Regions from separate parts of the Roseateles sp. GW835-FHT13E02 genome, predicted to be linked through region 2. Evidence: predicted binding sites of a transcription regulator. Region 2 holds the regulator's gene; the other holds the start of a gene.
The links. Region 2 encodes HrcA, which represses chaperone genes, less so after heat shock. Its sites were predicted from a motif close to TTAGCACTCNNNNNNNNNGAGTGCTAA; they were not measured.
Positions count from the first base shown of each region.

Region 1 (11,004 bases), on a different contig from region 2:
ACCCGGTCCTTGGCGCCGACCAAGGCGGTGTGGTGCTGCGCTGGAAGCACAGCCTGCAAGCCACCTACACCACCGGCAACTGGGCAGGCACCTTGGTGCAGGACTACGCCAGCGGTTACGAAGCCGGCCATGATCTGAACGACAAGCCGCACTTCATGCCCAGCATGGCGCTGTACAACGCCAGCGTCAGCTACAGCGGCTTCAAGAACCTGCGTCTGACCCTGGGTGCACGCAATGTGTTCGACAAGAAGCCCGCTGTGTTCACTCCGGCATCGAACCAGTTCCAAACGGGCTACGACGTGACCCAGTACGACCCGCGCGGCCGCTTCGTCTACGTGACGGCTGGCTACAAGTTCTGATCCTCACCGTCAGCAACTAGCCTCCAAAAGGCCCCTTCGGGGGCCTTTTTTCATGGCGCGCCAGGCCCTAGACTGCCCCAAAGCCCAGCCCGCATGCCGAAACTCCCGGCAGACAGGTGCCAGGCTCCGGGAGGTTCTCTCATTCATGAAGCCCGCCTCGCGCTTTGAACGCCGAGTTCCGCTGGCCTTTGCCGCAGCTGCCGTGGTCGTGCTGAGCCTGATGCTTCAGGCTTGGCGGATCGCGGGTCAGGCGGCCGATGCGGCACAAGAGCTCGGCCACAGCCAGTCGGTGCTGGCCGATCTGGCACGCGTGCGTGCCGAGACCGCCCAGGTCGAGCTGCACACCCTGGCCTATCGCAGCAGCGGCGACAGCGCCCGGCTGCAGGAGCGCGATCAGGCACTGGCTCGGCGCGAGACGCTGCTCGAGCGCCTGCACCTTCAGAATGCCGAGCACGCCGCGCAGCAGGCACGCTGGCAGCAACTGCGCGAGGTGGTGAACGAGCGCATCGCCTTGTCCCGCCAAATCGAAGCCCGCATGAAGCAGGACGGCCCCGCCGCGGCCCAAGCCCTGGTCGCCCGATCCAGCCTCGCGGAAACCCGGCGCCGCGCTGAACGCTTGCTGGGGGATATGGAGGCCGCGGAACGCGAGCAGTTGGCCGCGCGCGAGCGGACCCACGAAGCGCTGCGCGCGCAGTTGCTTGCCTCGGTGGCTACGCTGAGCTTGGTCTTGCTGGGTCTGCTCGGCGGCAGCTTCCACCTGCTGCGCCGCGAACTGCGTGACCACGAGGCGCGTCGCCTGGCCCTGGCCGACAGCGAAGAGAGCCTGGCCTGCCTCTGGCAGTCCATGGCCGATGCAGTGCTGGCCACCGACACCGAAGGTCGGGTCACACGGATGAACGCGGTGGCCGAACAACTCTGCGGCTGGCCTGTCAACCAAGCGCTTCGCCGACCCGTGCGCGAGTTGCTTCCCCTGATCGAACAAGACAGCCGCCTGCCGCTGGAAATCCCCTTGGCCTTGGTGATGACAGGCGGGGGCACTCACAGCGTGGGCCAGGCGCCCCTGCTTTGCCCGCGCGAAGGCGGCGAACGGCCGGTGAGCCTGCACCTCAGCCCCATCCGCGATGGCAATGGCCGGGTGCGCGGATTGATCCTCGTGCTGCGTGAGGACGAACGGGCGCGCCTCGCCCGTCAACAAGCCTTGGATCAACGCGCGGAACTGGAGCGTCAGGCCCAGGAGCACAGCCAGCGCCTGCACGACAGCGAGCAGCATCTGCGCAGCATCCTGGGCCATGTGCCGGCGCTGATCGCCTTCATCGACACGGAGCTTCGTTTCGTCTACGCCAACAAGCGCTACTGTGAGAGCTTCGCCCCCGATCTGGACGAGCTGGCCGGGTTGGAGCTCAAGGCCGTGCTGGGCGAGGCGGGTTTTGCCAGCGTCGCGCCCCTGGTCCAGCGCGCACTGCTGGGCGCGGCACAAGAGCTCGATTGGCAGCCCAGCCCCGAGCGCTGGCAGGCCTTGCGCTACCTGCCGCGCTTCAACGAGCAAGGCCGTGTCGATGGCTGCTATGTACTGGGCGTGGACATCACCGAGCGCCATGTGGCCCGCCAAGCCTTGCTGTACAGCCAGCAACAGCTGGCCCGGGTGATCGAGGGCTCGGACCAGGGCTACTGGGAATGGGATTTGCGCAGCAACCATTTCCAGGTCAGTGCGCGCTGGGAGACCATGCTGGGCTACCAGCGCGGTGAGATGCAGGTGGCCCCCGAAAACTGGTCCCAACTGGTTCACCCCGAGGACCTGCCGCGCGCACTCGAATCGATCCAGCGCCACCTGAACGGCGAGATTGCCACCCACGAGTTCGAGATTCGAGTGCGCACCAAAGCCGGCGAATGGCACTGGATCCTGACCCGCGGCGGCGTGGTCCAGCGCGGCGCCGACGGCACGCCTTGGATCATGTCCGGCACCCACACCGACATCCATGAGCGCAAGCTTCTGGAGCTGGCGCAGCGCGAGGCGCGCGTGGTGTTCGAGAACTGCTACGAGGGCATCATGGTCACCCAGGCCGACGGCCTGATCACCAAGGTCAATCCGGCCTTCAGCCGCATCACCGGCTACAGTCAGGAGGAGGTGCTCGGCCAGTCACCGCGGGTGCTGTCTTCGGGTCGGCATGAGGCGAGCTTTTTCCAGGACTTCTGGCAATCGCTGAAGGAACAGGACTTCTGGCGCGGCGAGATCTGGAACCGCCGCAAGGACGGCGACTTGTTCGCGGCCTTGCAATCGGTCTCGGTCGTACGCGACCGCCAGGGACGCGTCAGCGACTATGTCAGCGTCTTCACCGACATCAGCCAGCTCAAGGCCCACGAAGCCGAGCTGAACCGGGTGGCCAATTTCGACCCCCTGACCCTGCTGCCCAACCGCCGCTTGCTATCCGACCGGCTCAATCAGGCCATCCACCGCGCTGACCGCAGTGGCCGCATGACGGCCGTGTGCTTCCTGGATCTCGATGGCTTCAAGGCCATCAACGACCAGCATGGCCATGCCGCCGGCGACGAGCTGCTGATCGGCGTGGCCCATAACCTCAAGCAGGTGCTGCGGGTCGATGACACCCTGGCCCGGCTCGGTGGCGATGAGTTCGTCATCCTCTTGACCGAGCTGGACAGCCCCGAGGAATGCGCCCTGGTGCTGGAGCGCCTGCTGCGCTCGGTGCAGGCACCGGTGTCGGTAGAGGGCCGTGAGCTCAGCATCTCGGCCAGCGTCGGTGTCAGCCTCTATCCTCTGGACCACGCCGATCCGGACACCTTGATGCGCCATGCGGATCAGGCCATGTACCTGGCCAAACAAACCGGGAGAAATCGCTACCAGCTCTTCGACACCGAGATCGACCGCGCTGCCCGCCAACACCGCGAGCAACTGGCCCGCCTGCAACAGGCTTTGCAGCAAGACGAGTTCTGTTTGTTCTACCAACCCAAGGTCGATCTGCGCCACGGCGCGGTGGTGGGCGTGGAGGCCCTGCTTCGCTGGCAGCACCCCGAGCGCGGCCTGCTGCCGCCGGGCGAGTTCCTGGGCCAGGTGCATGGTGGCGAGTTGGAGCGCCCGCTGGGCGAATGGGTCATGGAGGCGGCCCTGAATCAGCTCGAAACCTGGGCAAACCAGGGCATGGACCTGCCCATCAGCATCAATATCAGCGCCACCCACTTGCTGCAGCCAGGCTTCAGCGAGCATCTGGCGGACAGCCTGGCGCGCCACCCGCGGGTGGCGCCGGCACGGCTGGAGCTGGAGGTGCTGGAAACCTCGGCCCTGGGCGAGATGCAACAGGCGGTGGCGGTGCTGGAGCGCTGCATGGCCTTGGGCGTGCAGTTCGCGCTCGACGATTTCGGCACCGGCTACTCCTCCCTCACCTACCTGCGCAAGCTGCCCGTGGCCACGCTCAAGATCGACCAGAGCTTTGTGCGCGACATGCTGGTCGACCCCGACGACCTCAGCATCGTCAAGGGCGTGATCGAACTGGCGCACGCCTTCCACCGCGAGGTGATCGCCGAAGGCGTGGAAAGCCTGGAGCATGGCGCCCGCCTGCACGCCATGGGCTGCCACCAGGTCCAGGGCTACGGCATCGCCCGGCCCATGCCGGCCGAGGCGCTGCCGGCCTGGCGCGCCCGGTGGCAGGCCGGGCAGGCCTGGTTGCACCTGGGCACGGACTGAGCGGCACCGCCCCCGCTTTTCTTGCCTCGCCCCCTCTTGAAAGCCCGAGGGCCACCCCTATAATCCTCCTGCTAGCACTCACCAAGGTCGAGTGCTAACGAACTCCAAAACCGGCCCAGGCCGGTGCGCGAGTTCAGGTTTTACCCCCATGACGGTGTGAACGGCCCGGCCGCCACACCCGATCAAGCCCCGAAAATCTCAAGGAGATGTGATGAAACTGCGTCCTCTGCACGATCGCGTGATCGTTAAGCGCCTCGAACAAGAAACCAAGACCGCTTCGGGCATCGTCATTCCTGACGCCGCTGCTGAGAAGCCGGATCAAGGCGAAGTGCTGGCCGTCGGCGCCGGCAAGCGCAATGACAAGGGCGACCTGATTGCTCTGAACGTGAAGGTCGGTGACCGCGTTCTGTTCGGCAAGTACTCGGGCCAGACCGTCAAGGTCGACGGCGATGAGCTGCTGGTGATGCGCGAAGAAGATCTGTTTGCGGTTGTCGAGAAGTAATTCTTCGCCCGACCCGCAACAAGTTCTGACCCTTTTCTAAGAATTCGGAGAAATACACATGGCAGCAAAAGACGTGATCTTTGGCGGCGAAGCTCGTGCTCGCATGGTTGAAGGCGTGAACATCCTGGCTAATGCGGTCAAGGTGACCCTGGGCCCCAAGGGCCGCAACGTGGTGCTCGAGCGCTCCTACGGCGCCCCCACCGTGACCAAGGACGGTGTGTCCGTGGCCAAGGAAATTGAGCTGAAGGACAAGCTGCAGAACATGGGCGCGCAGATGGTCAAGGAAGTGGCTTCCAAGACCAGCGACAACGCCGGTGACGGCACCACCACCGCCACCGTGCTGGCCCAAGCCATCGTGCGCGAAGGCATGAAGTACGTGGCCGCCGGCATGAACCCGATGGACCTGAAGCGCGGCATCGACAAGGCCGTCACGGCCCTGGTCGCCGAGCTGAAGGCCGCTTCGAAGGCCACCACCACCTCCAAGGAAATCGCGCAAGTCGGCACCATCTCGGCCAACAGCGACGCTGACGTCGGCCAGATCATCGCCAACGCGATGGACAAGGTCGGCAAGGAAGGCGTGATCACCGTTGAAGACGGCAAGAGCCTGAACAACGAGCTGGACGTCGTCGAAGGCATGCAATTCGACCGCGGCTACCTGTCGCCCTACTTCATCAACAACCCCGAGAAGCAAGCCGCGCTGCTGGACAACCCCTTCGTCCTGCTGTTCGACAAGAAGATCTCGAACATCCGCGACCTGCTGCCCACGCTGGAGCAAGTGGCCAAGGCTGGCCGTCCGCTGCTGATCATTGCTGAAGAAGTCGAAGGCGAAGCCCTGGCGACCCTGGTGGTCAACACCATCCGCGGCATCCTGAAGGTTGTGGCCGTCAAGGCGCCTGGCTTCGGCGACCGCCGCAAGGCCATGCTGGAAGACATCGCCATCCTGACCGGCGGCAAGGTCATCGCCGAAGAAGTCGGCCTGACCCTGGAGAAGGTCACCCTGGCCGACCTGGGCCAAGCCAAGCGCGTCGAAGTGGGCAAGGAAAACACCACCATCATCGATGGCGCCGGTGCTGCTGCCGACATCGAAGCCCGCGTCAAGCAAGTGCGCATCCAGATCGAAGAAGCGACCAGCGACTACGACCGTGAGAAGCTGCAAGAGCGCGTGGCCAAGCTGGCCGGCGGTGTTGCCGTGATCAAGGTCGGCGCTGCCACCGAAGTCGAAATGAAGGAAAAGAAGGCTCGCGTGGAAGACGCGCTGCACGCCACCCGCGCTGCCGTGGAAGAAGGCATCGTGGCCGGCGGTGGCGTGGCCCTGCTGCGCGCCAAGCAAGCTGCTGGCGAGATCAAGGGCGACAACGCCGATCAAGACGCCGGCATCAAGCTGGTGCTGAAGGCCATTGAAGCCCCGCTGCGCGAGATCGTCTACAACGCCGGTGGCGAAGCCTCCGTCGTCGTCAACGCCGTGCTGGCCGGCAAGGGCAACTACGGCTTCAATGCAGCCAACGACACCTATGGCGACATGATCGAAATGGGCATCCTGGATCCGACCAAGGTGACCCGCACCGCGCTGCAAAACGCCGCTTCGGTCGCTTCGCTGATGCTGACGACCGAGTGCATGGTCGCCGAAACGCCGAAGGAAGAAGCTGCCGGCGGCGGCATGCCCGGCGGCATGGGCGGCATGGGTGGCATGGGCGATATGGGCATGTAATGCCTGCCCGGCAGGCCCCGGGGCCTGTCACGCTGACCTCCGAAAAGGGGCACCGCAAGGTGCCCCTTTTTTCATGGCCCGTACATTCCGCACTGGCCCGGCGGCGAACACCCCGCATCTCGAGGGGTCGACGCGGCTGCCGCGTGCCAATCCGCACACCGGGCCGCGGCGCGCCACAGCCGCTGCTGCCCGGGCGCCACACGCTCGCGCCAGCAGGCCCACTCACGCTGATAATCAGCGGCAAATCCGGCACCCCGCTCGCATGTCCAACGCACCTACCCTGCATTCCCTGCTGACCGAAGCCATGACCCAGGCGCCGGGCCTGAGTCGTCACCTGCTCAATGCCATCCAGGACGAGTTGGACAGCCGCCCCAAGCACTTCCACCTGCTGGACGGCTGGCGGCGCATGCGCGCGCGCTTCCCCAACGATTTCGAAACCGCCCTGCTGCCCCTGCTGCAGGCCTCGGCCCGCGGCGAAGACCCGCTGCAGCGCAAGCTGGACGACATCAACTCCCTGAGCCTGGTCGACGACCGCCAGGCCCTGCAGGACGTGGCCGTGGCCCATGTGATCCACGCCGTGGAAGAGCACGCCCGCGCCGAGCTGCACCAGCTCGGCAATGTCTTCGCCGCCCTGCGCGGCACCGCGCGGGCCTTGAAGAACGAGAACCCGGTGCGCCCGGCCCTGTTTGCCCAGGCCCTGCTGGTGGCTCTGTCCAGCGTCGAGATGGAGCCGCAGGCGCGTTACGAGCTGATGCAGGCGGCCTCGCAACCCATGGCCAGCGGCATGCTGCGCGTCTACAGCGCCCTGTGCGCCCAGGTGCGTGCGGCCGACCTCAGCCCCATGGTGGCCAGCCACGCAGCCCAGCGCAGCAGCCCCGAGTCCGACATGCGCCTGGCCTTGGCGCGGCGCAGCACCCAGCCCGCCACCCTGGACGGCCTGGCTCGCCGCGTGCACGAGCACAACAGCCGGCCCATGCCGCTGCCGCCCGCCGGAAGCAGCCAGGCCTCAGGGACCGCGGCGCCCGTGTTCCGCGCCGGCCCCGGTCCCGATCTGCTGAGCCGGCTCTACGACCAAATCCTGGCCGACCCGCGCCTGCTGCCGCCGCTCAAGGCTTTGCTGGCCCGACTGCAGGTCGCCGTGGTGCGCCTGGCCCGCAGCGATGCCAATCTATTGCACAAGCAGGACCATCCGACCTGGCAACTGCTCAACCGCGTGGCCGCGCATGGCATGGCCTTCGAGCGCGCCGATGACGAGCGCCTGCAGAGCTTTCTGCGCATCGTCGAAGGCGAAGTCCAGGGCCTGATCGACGCTGCGCTGCCGAGCGCCGCCCTGTTCCAGCAGGCACTGAGCCGGGTCGACGCCCACATCAGCAGCCAGGCCCAGCAACGCAGCGAACGCAGCGCGCAGGCCCTGGGTGCGCTCGAGCGCGAATCCATGCGCGAGGCCTGGCTCAAGCTGCTGCGTGAACAGCTGGCGCAACAGACGGCCGAAGCCCCGCTAGGCCCCAAGCTGCGCCGCTTCCTGGGCACGGCCTGGGCCGAGGTGATCGTGCAGGCCATGGTGCTGCACGGCCGTGAATCCAGCCAGGCCCTGACCCGCATCGAATGGGTGGACCAGTTGCTGGACAGCCTGCACGACGCGCCTGACGAGCGCTCGCGCCAGCGTCTGCGCCAGAAGCTGCCCGCCTTGATCGACGGGCTGCGCAGCGGCTGCGATGCCATCGCCCTGCCCGAGGCGCAGCGCGAATCGGTGCTGCAGGAGCTGATGTTCCAGCATGGCCGCGTGCTGCGCGGCCAGCACGCCCTGCCCGAAGCGGCCAAGGCCATCGAGGCGGCCCAGCGCAGCGCCGGCAAGCAGGAGCTCAGCCCCGAGGAATTGCTGCAGCGCCTGCTGGTCGAACGCGAATCGCAGATGTCCACGCAATGGGCCCACACCCGGGTCAACCGCGGCCACCTGCCCACGGTGCCGGTGCAGCTCTACGACCAGAACGACTCGGCCGAGGCGCGCAGCGCTCTCAGCGCCTGGCTGGACGCCCTGCACATCGGCGGCTGGTACCACCTGTTCGTGCAAAGCCACTGGCTGACTGCCCAGGTCGCCTGGATCAGCGAGAGCGGGCAGTTCTTCCTCTTCGTCGGCCAGGACCCCGACCAGCGCCACTCGCTGACCCGCGCGGCCCTGGAACGCCTGCTGACCCATGGCCTGATCACCGCCCTTGATGAAAACAGCCTGGTGCAACGCGCCGTCGATACCTTGATGCAAGACCTGGACGATGAGGCCTGAGGCCCGATCCGGCCTGTTGCTGGCCCTGGCGCTGCTGATCGGCAGCCCGCTTGCCCAAGCCCAGGCGCAGACCACCGGCCCGGCCGAGCGAGCACCCATCGGCTTGGTGCTCTCGGGCGGTGGTGCGCGCGGCCTGGCCCATGTCGGCGTGCTCAAGGTGCTGGAGCGCGAGCGCATCCCGGCCGATATGGTGGCCGGCACCTCCATGGGCGCCATCATCGGCGGCCTCTATGCCAGCGGCATGAGTGCGCGCGATCTCGAGCGCGAGCTGCTGGCCGTCAACTGGGGCACCGTGTTCAACAGCCGGGTCGACCGGCAGCAGCTCTCGCAGCGCCGCAAGGAAGAGGATTTCGAATTCTCCCCGGCGGTGGAGGTGGGCATGCGCGACGGCGAGATCCGCCTGCCGCAAGGCACGCTGTCCAGCCGCGGGCTGGAAATCCTGCTGCGCCGCTTCACCCTGCCGGTGCGCAATGTGCAGAACTTCGACGATCTGCCCACACCCTTCCGGGCCGTGGCCACCGATCTGGAGACTGGCGCCCAGCTGGTGATGAGCCGGGGCGATCTGGCCCTGGCCCTGCGCTCCAGCATGAGTGTGCCCGGCGTGTTCGCGCCGACCGAATGGCAGGAGCGCATCCTGGGTGACGGCGGCCTGGTCAACAACCTGCCGGTCGATGTGGCCCGCAGCCTGGGTGCGCAGCGCCTGATCGCCGTCAATGTCGGCACGCCGCTGTCGGGCCGCTCGGCACTCAACTCCCTGGTCGGCGTGACCGGGCAGATGATCAACATCCTGACCGAACAGAACGTCCAGCGCAGCCTGGCCACGCTGGCGCCGAGCGATCTCTTGATCACGCCGCAGCTGGGCCCGCTGGGCGCCAGCGATTTCGACAAGACCCGCGAACTGATCGCCGCCGGCGAAGCCGCGGCCGAAGCCATGCTGCCGCGCCTGCGCAACCTGGCCGTGTCGCCCGAGGCCTATGCCGAATGGCAGCTGGAACGCGTGCGCCGCAACCAGCCCAAGGCCATGCTGGCAGCGGTGCAGTTCGAAGGCAGCAGCATCACCAACCCTGAGCGCTTCAAGGCGCAGCTGGAATCGGCGCCGGGCCAGATCTTCGACACCGAGCGGGCCGAGCGCGATGCGCGCCTGCTGGCCTCCTCGGGGGACTATGAGCGGGTCGACTACCACGTCGAGCAGCGCGCCGGCGGCGACGCGCTTGTCTTCACCATGGATGACAAGCACTGGGGCCCGAACTACTTCCGCATCGGCCTGGACCTCAGCACCGATTTCGACGGCGAAAGCGCCTTCAATCTGCGCATCTCCCACAACCGCCACTGGCTGACCCCGCTGGGCACCGAGTGGCGCAACCAGCTGACCATCGGCCAGACGCCGCGCTTCTACAGCGAGATCTACCAGCCGCTGAGTTTTCAGCTCGGCCGCTCGAATGACTGGTTTGTCTCCGGCTGGGCCGAGCTCGATCGCCGCAATTTCACGCTCTACCAGGACACCAGCGATGTCGCCGTGGCGCGGCTGCAGCGCCAGGCCGCGACCTTCGGCGCCGATCTGGGTCAGCCCTGGGGCCGCCTTGGTGAGCTGCGCTTGGGTCTGCAGCACCAGAACTGGCGGGTCACACCCAAGCTGGCGCCGGCCCTGCTCAGCGACAACCGCCTGGACAAGGTCTGGAGTGAAACCGGCCTGCGCCTCAAGGCGGTGGTGGACCAGCTGGACTTCGCCAACTTCCCGCAGCGTGGCTACCGCGTGCTGTTCGAGGCGATTGCCGGCCAGCAAAGCGGCGGCAGCGTGCGCCACGCGGCCTTCCACCGCGCCGAGCTGCAAGGCACTTGGGTGCGCAGCTGGGGCACGCACACGCTCAATCTGCATGCCCGCACCTTCCTGGCCCGCCAGCCCGAAGACTCAGCGCAAGGGCCGTATTCGCTGGGCGGATTCCAGCAGCTCTCGGGCTACCAGCCGGGGCAGCTGATCGGCGACACCCTGATCTTCGGCCGCGCCACCTACTACCGCCGCCTGCGCGAAACGCCGCTGCTGACGCGTGGCTTCTTCTACGGCGGCTCGCTGGAGATCGGCAATGCCTGGGGGCAGAACGACAAGGTCTCCAGCAAGGACCTGCGCACGGCCGCCAGCCTCTTCATCGGCGCCGACACCGGCATCGGCCCGCTCTACCTGGCGGTGGGCATGGCCCCACAGGGCAGCAAGGCCATCTACCTCTTCATCGGCCGGCCCTGAGCGCTTGCGCGCTGTCTTGCTGCGCCACCGCCATGCGACGTTGGCCGGTGCTCGGAATCCTCACGTAGCTCAAGTACGTTCCGGTTCCTGCGCGCCGTCCGCCTTGCCTGACGGCGGCTCGCAACAGACAGTACGCCAGCGCCGATTACTCGGCAGCAGGCCGCACGGCCTCGTCCACCTGGGCCGCCGGGTCGGGCAGGTCCTCGGGGTTGAAGCTG
Region 1 is NZ_JBXAGJ010000004.1:15,571-26,574, forward strand. Features, by position in the region: gene AC1Q6P_RS05050 (TonB-dependent receptor) at 1-359, shown strand, start outside; gene AC1Q6P_RS05055 (EAL domain-containing protein) at 505-4,056, shown strand; gene groES (co-chaperone GroES) at 4,268-4,558, shown strand; gene groL (chaperonin GroEL) at 4,617-6,266, shown strand; gene AC1Q6P_RS05070 (DUF1631 family protein) at 6,529-8,547, shown strand; gene AC1Q6P_RS05075 (patatin-like phospholipase family protein) at 8,537-10,786, shown strand; gene yihA (ribosome biogenesis GTP-binding protein YihA/YsxC) at 10,932-11,004, opposite strand, start outside.
Region 1: the regulator HrcA is predicted to act here: its motif matches at 4,128-4,154, upstream of groES (co-chaperone GroES).

Region 2 (11,004 bases):
GACCGCCCATTCGCAAACCGCCGAGCCCGAGGGCGCCAAGCGCCTGGAGCGCGTCACCGTCACCGGCTCCAACATCGTCAGCCTCAAGCGCGAGGGCGCCAACCCGGTGCAGGTGCTGAGCGCGGCCGACATCAAGGCCAGCGGCAAGACCAGCCTGCCCGAGGTGCTGCGCCTGATCGCCGCCAACAGCGGCAACAGCTTCAACGAGCAGTTCACCGGCAGCTTCTCCGCCGGCACGGCCGGCCTGTCCCTGCGCGGCCTGGGCCAGCAGAACACCCTGGTGTTGGTCAACGGCCGGCGCGTGGCGCCCTATGCCACGGCGCAGAACATGCAGGATGTGTTCACCGACCTGAACAGCCTGCCTCTGGCCGCCGTGCGCCGCATCGATGTGCTCAAGGACGGCGCCTCGTCCATCTACGGCTCGGACGCCATCGCCGGCGTGGTCAATATCGTGCTCTACGACGACTTCCAGGGCACCGAGGCCCGCGTGGGCCTGGGCCGTTCGACCGAGGGCACGGGCCAGAGCGAGCGCAGCTTTGAGCTGCGCCATGGCTTCGGCGATCTGGCACGCGAGGGTTTCAACCTGACGCTGAGCTTCGACGCACTCAAGCGCGACCGCCTGGACCAGAGCCAGGTCGCCTGGCTGCGCGACAACGATTTCCGCAGCGAGCCCGGCGGCACCCTGGCCTGGGTGGCGACCAACTACCTCGGCAGCGATCCCACCAACAAGCTCGGCGGCGTGCAAGGCCCGCTGCAACTGATCAACTACGGCGACCTGACCCCCGGCAAGACCGGCACCGTGCTGGCCTACAACCCGGCCGCCTACAAGACCCTGATCCCCGGTGCCGAGCGCTACCACGGCTCGGCCCGCGCGACCTGGCGCCTGACGGAGGACGTCGAGGCTTATGCCGAGCTGTTGCTGGGCAGCTCGCGGGCCGATCTGATCTTCGGCGCGCCGCTGTCGGTCTCCAGCAGCCTGCGCGCCTGGAACGACAAGACCCAGTCGCTGGACACCATCTCGGTCGTCCTGCCCAAGAACCATCCCAACTACCCGGCCAGCGGCTCGGCCGTGCTGAACGCCACCCTGTTCGACCTGGGCACCCGCTTCAAGCAAGACGCCGTGCAGTTCCAGCGCGTGCTGACCGGTGCCCGCGGCACCACGGGCGCCTGGGATTGGGAGGCCTCCTTCACCCAGTCCAGCAGCCGCCTGCGCGAGACGGTGCAGAACTTTGGCAACCGCTATGAATTCGAGCGCGCGCTCAAGGCCGGCAGCTACAACTTCGCCGACCAGAGCCTGAACAGCGAGGCCCAGCGCCAGGCCCTGCGCATCTCCACCCTGCGCCCGGCCAGCGCCGAGCTGATCGCCCTGGACGCCAGCGCCTCGACCGAGCTGACCCGCCTGCCGGCCGGCTCCCTGAGCTTTGCGCTGGGTGTGCAGCTGCGCCGCGAGACCATGGATTCGCGCACCTCGGAGCAGGTGCTCAGCGGCACCGAGCTGCGCCCGGCCATCAACATCATCCAGGGCGGCCGCACGGTAGGCGCGGCCTTTGCGGAATTCAATGTGCCCCTGCTCAAGAGCCTGAGCCTGAATCTCGCCGCCCGCGCTGACCGCTACAGCGACTTCGGCTCCGCCGTCTCGCCCAAGGCCAGCCTGCGCTTCCAGCCGCTGGACAGCATGGTGCTGCGCGCCAATGTCTCGCAAGGCTTCCGCGCGCCCTCGTTGCCCGAGATCACGCAGAGCACCGGCGTCAGCTACGGCTCGGTGATCGACCCGCGTGATCCGATCTCGCCCACCGTGGCCCGCGGCGTCACCAACCTGACCGCCGCCAACCCGAACCTCAAGCCCGAGCGGGCCAATAACTTCAACTTCGGTGTGGTGCTTTCGCCCGATGCGCAAAGCCAGATCAGCGTCGACTACTTCAACATCCGCCAGAAGGACTTGATCGACACCGAGACGGCCGACTTCATCATCGCCAACGAGGCGCGCCTGCCCGGCCGCGTGCTGCGCGACGAGCAGGGCCGCATCGTCTCGCTGACCCGCCAGTTCAAGAACCAGGGCACGCGCCGCGTCTCGGGCTTTGACATCGAGGCCAGCCGCAGCTTCGCGCTCGGCGGCGCCGGCCGCCTCAAGCTCAAGACCCAGCTGAGCCGCCTGCTGCAGTTCACCCTGCCGCCGGCCGAAGGCGAGGCCGCTGTCAACGGCGCGGGCAGCAATGAGTTCGGTTCCCTGCCGGCCTGGCGCAGCAGCACCAGCGCAGTCTGGACCCTGGGCGACTGGACCAGCACCCTGAGCTGGAACCGCGTGGGCAGCTACACCCAAACCTACCGCCCGCGGCCCGAAATCGCCGAGCGTGTGCGCGCCATCAACACCGTGGATCTGAATGTGGACTGGCAGCTCAGCCGCCAGCTGCAGGCCACGCTGACCCTGCAAAACCTCAGCGATGCCAAGCTGCCCTGGGATGCCTCAACCGGCAGCTACGACTACAGCCAGGGCGACCCGCGCGGCCGCTTCCTGAGCCTCAAGGCCAGCTACCGTTTCTGAGCTTCCGCCTCACAAAGACAAAAGCCCCGCATGCGGGGCTTTTTTCATGGCGAGAGTGAAAAAGGCGCTCAGCGCGCGTCCAGCTCGCGGTGGCGCTTGAGCACCGGCCCATGCTTGCCGAACAGGCGGGCCAGGGTCTCGACCAGATAGACCGAGCGGTGCTGGCCGCCGGTGCAGCCGATGGCCACGGTCAGATAACTGCGCTGATCGGCGGCAAAGTTGGGCAGCCAGCGGTTCAGGAACTCGCCGATCTGCTTGAACATCACCTGCACCTCGGGCTGGGCCTGGAGGAAATCGGCCACCGGCTTGTCGCGCCCGGTCAGCGGCCGCAGCTCGCGGTCGTAATAGGGGTTGGGCAGCACGCGCACATCGAACACAAAGTCGGCATCGCTGGGCACGCCATGCTTGAAGGCAAAGGACTCGAACACCAGGGTCAGCTTGTTGCTGGGCGCCAGCACCAGATCGCGCACCCAGGCGCGCAGCTGGGCCGGGCGCAGCTGGCTGGTGTCCAGCACGGTGGATTCCACGCGCAGGGCGGCGAGCATCTCGCGTTCCAGCTCGATGGCTTCCAGCAGGGCGCGGTGGCCGTTGTCCGAGCCACCGTGGCCGCCGCGGGTGCGCGATTCGCCGCCGTCCAGCTCGCCGAACTGGCTGGTCTCGTCGATGCGCAGCGGGTGGGGGCGGCGCGTTTCCGAGAAGCGCCGCATCAGGGTCTCGGTGTTGGCATCCAGAAAGATCGAGCGGATGGACACGCCCGAGGCGCGCAGTTGCTTGAACAGGGGCAGCAGCAGGGGCAGGGAGCCGGCGCTGCGCACATCGACCGCAATCGCCACGCGGCGCTCGCCGCGCTGGGCTTCGAGCTTGAGGAAGTCCAGCAGCAGCTCGGCCGGCAGGTTGTCCACGCAGAAGAACTCGGCATCTTCCAGCGCATGCATGGCCAGCGACTTGCCGCCGCCGGACATGCCGGTCACCAGGACCACCGAGCTGGCTTCGGCTTGGGCGGCATCGTAGGGGGATGTCGTCGTGCTCATGAACGTGCTTTCTTGGCCTTGCCGGCGGAAGGAGAAGAGGGGGAAGAGAGTGAAGAAGGGCTCGTGTTCGCTGCGTCCAGGGCCGACAGGTCCAGCATCTCCTGGGCATGGGCCTGGGCGGCCGAGGAGAGCCGCTCGCCGCCCAGCATGCGCGCGATTTCGGCCACGCGGGTTTCGCCCAGCACCGGCTGTACATCGCTGCAAGTCTGGCCGCCGCGCAAGGCCTTGGCCACCACCAGATGGTGGTCGGCACAGGCCGCCACCTGGGGCAGGTGGGTGACGGCCAGCACCTGGCGGCTGCGGCCCAGCTGCTTCATCAGCCGGCCTACGGTTTCGGCCACGGCGCCGCCGACGCCGGCGTCGATTTCGTCAAAGATCAAGGTGCCCACGCCGGCATTCACGCCGGTGCCGGTCTTCTGGCAGGTGGTCACGGCAATCGCCAGGGCGATGCGCGAGAGCTCGCCGCCCGAGGCCACCTTGGCCAGCGGCCGCGGTGCGCTGCCGGCATGGCCGGCCACCAGGAACTCGGCCGACTCCTGGCCGTAGCTTTGCGGTTGTTCCTGCGGCAGCAGGGCGATGTCGAACTGGCCACCGTTCATGCCCAGCAGCTGCATGGCGGCGGTGACGGCGCTGGCCAGGGCCGGGGCTGCTTTGGCGCGCGCCGCGCTGACCCGGCGGGCCTCGGCATCAAAGGCCTTGCGGGCTGCGGCCAGGCTGGTTTGCAGGGCGGCCAGATCGGTGGCGGCGTCCAGCGCGGCCAGCTCCTCGCGCCACTGCGCATGCAGGGCCGGCAGCTCCTGCGGCGGGCGGCGGTAGCGGCGGGCCAGGGTCAGCCAGGCGGAGACGCGCTCGTCCAGCTCTTCCATGCGGCCGGGTTCACCATCGGCCTTGTGCAGATAGGCGCTGAGGGTGTGGCTGGCGTCCTGGATCTGGGCCTGGGCGCCGCGCAGGGCTTCCACGGCCGGGGCCAGGCGGGCGTCGTACTCGAGCACATCTTCCAGCCGGTCCAGTGCGTCGCCGGTCAGGCCTTCGGCCGTGCTGTCCTCGGCTTCGCTGAGCGCGTTCAGCGCGGCGCGCACCGCGTCGAGCAGCGATTGCGCATGCGAGAGCCGCTGGTGCTCGGCATTGAGTTCGTCCCACTCGTCGGCGCCCGGGGCCAGGCGGTCGATCTCGCCGATCTGCCAGGCCAGGCGTTCGCGCTCGCTGAGCAGCTCGTTCTGGCGTGTCTGCGCGGCGTCCAGCGCTTCGCTGGCGCGCTTCCAGTCGGCGAATGCGGCGGCCAGGGGGCGGGTGTCGAGGTCGGCGTACTGGTCCAGCAGCTCGCGCACCGAGGCCGGGCGGGTCAGGCCTTGCCAGGCGTGCTGGCCGTGGATGTCCAGCAGGCGGTCGGCCAGCTCGCGCAGCTGGCTCACGGTGGCGGCGCTGCCATTGATCCAGGCGCGGCTCTTGCCTTGGCTGTCGATCACGCGGCGCAGCAGCAAGCTGGCGCCCTCGGATTCAAAACCGGCTTCGTCCAGCCAGCCGCTCAGGTGCGCGGGGCAGTCAAACTCGGCCGAGATCTCGGCGCGCGCCGCGCCTTCGCGCACCACGCCGGCATCGCCGCGCTGGCCCAGGGCCAGCTGCAGCGCGTCGATCAGGATGGACTTGCCGGCGCCGGTTTCGCCGGTCAGCACCGAGAAACCGGCGCCGAAATCGAGTTCCAGCTCGGGCACGATGACGAAGTCACGCAGACTCAGGCGTCGCAACATGGTTCAGCTCACCCCTTCATACCAGCGCAGCTTGCGGCGCAGGGTGGCGTAATAGCTCCAGCCCTTGGGGTGCAGGAAGCAGACCTGGTGGGCCGAGCGGCGCACGGTGATGCGGTCGCCGTGCAGCAGGCTGGCCAGGCTTTGCATATCGAAATTGACGCTGGCATCGCGGCCGGCCACGATCTCCATGCGCACCTCGCCGGTGTCCGGCAGCACGATGGGCCGGTTGGACAGCGTGTGCGAGGCAATCGGCACCAGCAGCCAGCCGCCGATGCTGGGGTGCATGATGGGGCCGCCGGCCGAGAGGGCGTAGGCGGTGGAGCCGGTGGGCGAGGCGACGATCACGCCATCCGCCCGCATATTGGCCACGAACTCGTCGCCCACATCGATGCGCAGCTCCACCATGCTGGCGGTGGCGCCGCGGCTGACCACCACATCGTTCAGGGCCAGGCCGTCGAAGATGCTCTCGCCATCGCGCCAGACCGAGCCTTCCAGCATGGAGCGCTTTTCGGTTTCGAAATCGCCGTCCAGAATCGGCGCCAGCGCTTCCTGAAACTTCTCCAGCGAGATGTCGGTGATGAAGCCCAGCCGGCCCTGGTTGATGCCCACCAGCGGGATGCCATGCGGCGCCATCTCGCGCGCGAAACCGAGCATGGTGCCGTCACCGCCGACGACGATGGCCAGGTCGCAGCGCGAGCCCAGCTCCTCGGTCGTCAAGGCCTCGAAGGCCGTCATGCCGGTGTTGAGGGCGGTTTCGCTTTCGAGGGAAACATCGAGGCCTTGCCGCATCAGAAAATCGGCAATCTCCTCCAGAATCGGGCGTATGCCGCGGGCCTGGTGTTTGCCGACGATTGCCACATGTTGGAAACGTTTGGCCATAGCGAAGAATTACACCACAGCACTATGTCAGTCCGCTGAAGGCGGGCGCCAGTCCCTACAATGCCGCCATGCTCGACGAGCGATCCAAATCCCTGCTGAAAACCCTGGTCGAACGCTATATCGCGGACGGCCAACCTGTCGGTTCCCGCACCCTGTCCAAAGCCTCGGGTCTGGAGCTGAGCCCTGCCACCATCCGCAATGTGATGGCCGATCTGGAAGAGCTGGGCCTGATCGCCAGCCCCCACACCAGCGCCGGCCGCATCCCCACGGCGCGCGGCTACCGCCTCTTTGTCGACACCATGCTGACCGCCCAGCCCGGCCTGGTGGTGCCCGATGACCGGCCGATCGAGGCCCAGATCCAGCCCGACCAGCCCCAGCGCGTGATCGCCAGCGCCGCGCATCTGCTGTCCAGCCTGTCCAATTTCGTCGGCGTGGTCACCGCGCCGCGCAAGCCCAGCGTCTTCCACCACATCGAGTTCCTGCGCCTGGGCGAGCGCCGTGTGCTGGTCATCATGGTCTCGCCCGATGGCGATGTGCAGAACCGCGTCATCTTCACCGCCCAGGACCACAGCCAGGCCGAGCTGGCCGAGGCCAGCAACCGCCTCAACGCCAGCTACGCCGGCCTGAGCCTCGAGGCCGTGCGCGAGCGCCTCAAGAGCGAGGTGGACCAGCTGCGCAGCGAAATCTCCGGCCTGATGAGCGCCGCGGTCCAGGTGGGCAGCGAAGCCATGGCCGACGAGCAGGAGCGCGTCATCATCTCCGGCGAGCGCAATCTGCTCACCGTGCAGGACTTCTCCAACGACATGGGCAGCCTGCGCCGCCTGTTCGATATGTTCGAGCAGAAGACCCAGTTGATGCGCCTGCTCGATGTCTCCAGCCGCGCCGAGGGCGTGCGCATCTACATCGGCGGCGAAAGCCAGGTCGTGCCCTTCGAAGAGCTGTCCATCGTCTCCTCGCCCTACGAGGTCAACGGCCAGGTCGTCGGCACCCTGGGCGTCATCGGCCCCACCCGCATGGCCTACGACCGCATGATCCAGATCGTGGACATCACCTCGAGGATGGTGAGTCAGGCGCTGTCGCAGAAATGAGGGGCGGGCGCGTACCCCGCGCGTGGTGAATGAGTGAACGGGTGAACAGGTGAACACCTGCGGGTCAGGCTGCTTCACCATTCACGACTCGCGATTCACGAGCCCCTTGGGGCCCCAGCCCTCGCCCGCAGCTCCCCCCTATACAATCGCGGGCTTCGCCGGTGCAAGGCCGGCGATTTTTCCTTTTCTCCAAGGGTCGCAAGTCCCCCGGGGGGCCGTTAGCTCAGTTGGTTAGAGCAGGGGACTCATAATCCCTTGGTCACAGGTTCAAGTCCTGTACGGCCTACCAAGTATTCATGCGGGTTTGCGGGCGATTTCTTCGCTCCGCTGCGCACCGAAAAGTACCCAAAGGTACAAATTCGGTACAGTGGTCAGGGACAGTGCCAATCGAGAGCCTGCATGCCTACCATCGTCAAGACCGAATCAGGGAACTGGAAAGCCGTCATCCGCAAGACCGGCTTCCCCACTGCCACCAAGACTTTCCGCCTCAAGCGTGATGCTGAGGACTGGGCGCGACGCGCCGAGGATGAGATGGTGCGCGGTCTCTACGTCAAACGGGCGCCACCTCTCGTTCCAGTTCCTTGATGCGCTGAGCCTCCGCAGTCGAGACACCGTCTCGCTGGCCGGCATCGACCTCGTGCTGTTTCACCCAAGTGTGCAAGGTCTGCGGCACGCAGCCGATCTTGTCGGCGATGGATTCGATGGCCGCCCACTGCGACGGGTGTTCTGCTCGGTGCTCCAGCACCATGCGCACGGCACGCTCACGCACCTCGGGCGAAAACTTCGGGGACTTCTTCATGGCTCCATTCTCCAGAGTTGGAGCCTCCTCGAAACCCGGGGCGATTCACTGGCCACAATTAACCGGTGCGCTTGCCGGGCCAGATCATCTCGTTGGTCCTGGTCGGAAGGTATTCCAATTTTGCAAACCCCTCTTGCCGGATGAGGTGGGAGCAGTGTCAGCCTGGCACACCTTGGCAAGGGCGCTGCTGTAAGCCTCCTGCGTCTGCTGCTGCTGTTGGCTACCAAGATCCAACTGCGCGGGAGCCTCCTGGAGCCGCGCTGCAGTGCCGGCATGCGCGCGGCGATCTGCCTCGAGCTCGACACGCTGCTCGTCTTTCCCCGGTGCGCCGCGGCGAGCTCTTCCAGCAGACGTTGGAGGCCATTACGCGCTGCGTTGGCATCCGGGTGCGTCGCGGCGGCTTCGCGTTGCAGTCGTTCGCCCTCGCAAGCGTTGGTTTGACAGCATTCTGAAAGTTGAGGGACTACTGCCCGCAGTTTTGCGCGAAGGGCTGTCTCGCTTGTCTTCCGCTCCGACAAGGACTCGCCGTGCACATCGCATCGTATTCCGTTCGCTGAAGTGCATGGCGGCGAAACAGAAGATGCATTTTATATGTTGCTTTACGGATCGGGTTGCGAAACAATAGATTCATTGTGAATGCAACTTATTAGGGATCTCGCATGAACATCGACTCCGACCACTGCGCCGTGCCGGCCAGACACTCCGTTATTGATGTGCGACTGGTTGCCCCGGCGCAGCGCCACGTCCTGATCTTCCGGCACTTTGAAAGCTTGCCGGTCGGCGCTTGGTTCGAGCTACACAGCGACCATGAACCTGTTCCGTTGAGGCAGCAGTTCCAGTCCTTGTGGCCCGGTCAGTTCGATTGGGAGGTTTTGGATGCTGGTCCGACGCAATGGCGTCTTCGTATCGGTCGGCGCTTGGTGGCCCAGAGTTGCTGCGGTTGCTGCAGCGGCGCCCGCTGAGCGAAGCGGCAGGAGGAGAGCAGGATGGGCACTGTGTTCGTTCAGTTGCAGGAGCCGCCTCGGCGGCACCGATCCGGCCAGGGGTTGGCGCTCTGGGATCTGGGCTTTCGGCCGTTTTATCTGTTGGCCGCCTTGCTGGCCATGCTGTCCGTGCCTTTGTGGGCGCTGCAATTCAGCGGCTTGCTGGCCAGTGGAGGTCTGCGCGGTTCAGCCTGGCATGCCCATGAGATGGTGTTCGGCTATGCCTTGGCCATCGTGATCGGTTTTTTGTTCACGGCCGGTCGAAACTGGTCGGGGCGGGCCACGCCGACGGGCCGCCCTTTGATGGCGCTGGCGGCGCTCTGGGTGCTCGCCCGCGTGCTGGTGCTGACGCCTTGGCTGTGGGCCTCGCTGGCGGTCAATGTGGCCGTGCCTTGGCTGGCGGCTTGGGGCTTGTGGCGTGCCCTGCACGCAGGCGGCAACCGGCGGAATTACTTCTTTGTCGGCTTGCTGCTGGCCCTGGGCTTGGCCACCGCTGCTTTACATCTCGGGCAGTTGGGCCTGTGGGCCGAGCTTCAGCTGCCGGTGGCACCTTTTCAAGGCCTGGGCTTGCCCTTTGCGCTCGATTTGCTCTTGTTCATGATTGCCGTCATGGCCGGCCGAGTGCTGCCCATGTTCTCCAACAATGGTGTGCCCGGCATGAACGCGCGCCGTGAGCCTCGCCTGGAGCGCGTCGCACTGGCGGCGCTGCTGCTGCTGGCCGCCTGCGACGCACTGGGCTTGAGTGGCCCCGTGATGCTTCTGGCGCTGCTGCCGGCTTTGCTGGCGCACAGCTTGCGCTTCGCGCTCTGGCAGCCTTGGAAGACCCTGGGCAACCCTTTGGTCTGGGTGCTGCACGCGGCCTACGCTTGGCTCTTGCTGCACCTGGCTCTGCGTGCAGCGGCGACCCTGGACTGGCTGCCCGCGGCCTCTGCGACCCATGCCCTGACGGTGGGCCTGATCGGACTGATGACCCTGGGCATGATCACGCGCACCGCCCTCGGGCACACGGGTCGGCCGCTGAAAGCTGGGCCGGTGGAGACGGCGGCCTACTTGGCCTTGCTTGCGGCCGCAGTGCTGCGGGTGTTTCTGCCGCTGCTGCTGCCGGCGGCCTTGCTATGGGCGGTCTGGCTGTCTGCCCTGTGCTGGACCTTGGCATTTGCCCTGTATTTGTGGCGTTATGGTCCCATGCTTCTGCGGCCCAGGGTTGATGGGCTTCCCGGATGAGTACATGGCCCCGTTCAAAACCAACAAGGATCAGCCATGCGCTTGACCACCATGACCGACTACGCCTTGCGCATGCTGATCTATTTGGGTCAGCAACCCGATCGGCTCTGCACCACGGCTGAGATCGCTCAGGCCTATGACATCTCGGAAGCCCATCTGACCAAGATCACCCACCAGCTCGGCCTGGGCGGCTGGATTCGTACCGTGCGTGGCAAAGGCGGGGGCATGAGCTTGGCTTTGGCGCCGGGTGACATCATGCTCGGCGAATTGGTGCGTGCCGTGGAGCCCGACTTCTACCTGGTGGAGTGTCTCGGCAATGGCAATGCCTGCAGCCTGACTGGCCGCTGCCGCCTGACCGGGATCTTCAACGAGGCGCTCGCGGCCTTCCTGGAGCAGCTGGATCGTCACAGCCTGGCTGATCTCTTGAGCCCCGCCCAGACTCCCGCCAGCGCCACGTCGCGCGGCGAGCCTGTGGGCTTGTCCGGTTTGAGCATTCAGCCCGTCCCCATCAAAAGGCGCGGCCGAAAGCCCCATGAGCCACTCTGACACCCCCTGCTCACCGCTGGGTTCGACGGCGCCCCGGGTGATTCCGCTGTATGTGGCCGAGGCCAAGGTCTACCCGCGTTCGGTCATTGGCCGCTTTGCCAACTGGCGCTGGCTGATGGTCGCGCTGACTCAGCTCTTCTTCTACGGCGTGCCCTGGCTGCAGT
Region 2 is NZ_JBXAGJ010000023.1:43,030-54,033, forward strand. Features, by position in the region: gene AC1Q6P_RS19935 (TonB-dependent receptor) at 1-2,542, shown strand, start outside; gene rapZ (RNase adapter RapZ) at 2,611-3,573, opposite strand; gene recN (DNA repair protein RecN) at 3,570-5,321, opposite strand; gene AC1Q6P_RS19950 (NAD kinase) at 5,325-6,200, opposite strand; gene hrcA (heat-inducible transcriptional repressor HrcA) at 6,269-7,288, shown strand; tRNA gene AC1Q6P_RS19960 (tRNA-Ile) at 7,501-7,577, shown strand; gene AC1Q6P_RS19965 (hypothetical protein) at 7,688-7,873, shown strand; partial or broken gene AC1Q6P_RS19970 (transposase) at 7,851-8,087, opposite strand; gene AC1Q6P_RS19975 (DUF2249 domain-containing protein) at 8,747-9,049, shown strand; gene AC1Q6P_RS19980 (NnrS family protein) at 9,074-10,294, shown strand; gene AC1Q6P_RS19985 (RrF2 family transcriptional regulator) at 10,331-10,840, shown strand; gene ccoG (cytochrome c oxidase accessory protein CcoG) at 10,827-11,004, shown strand, end outside.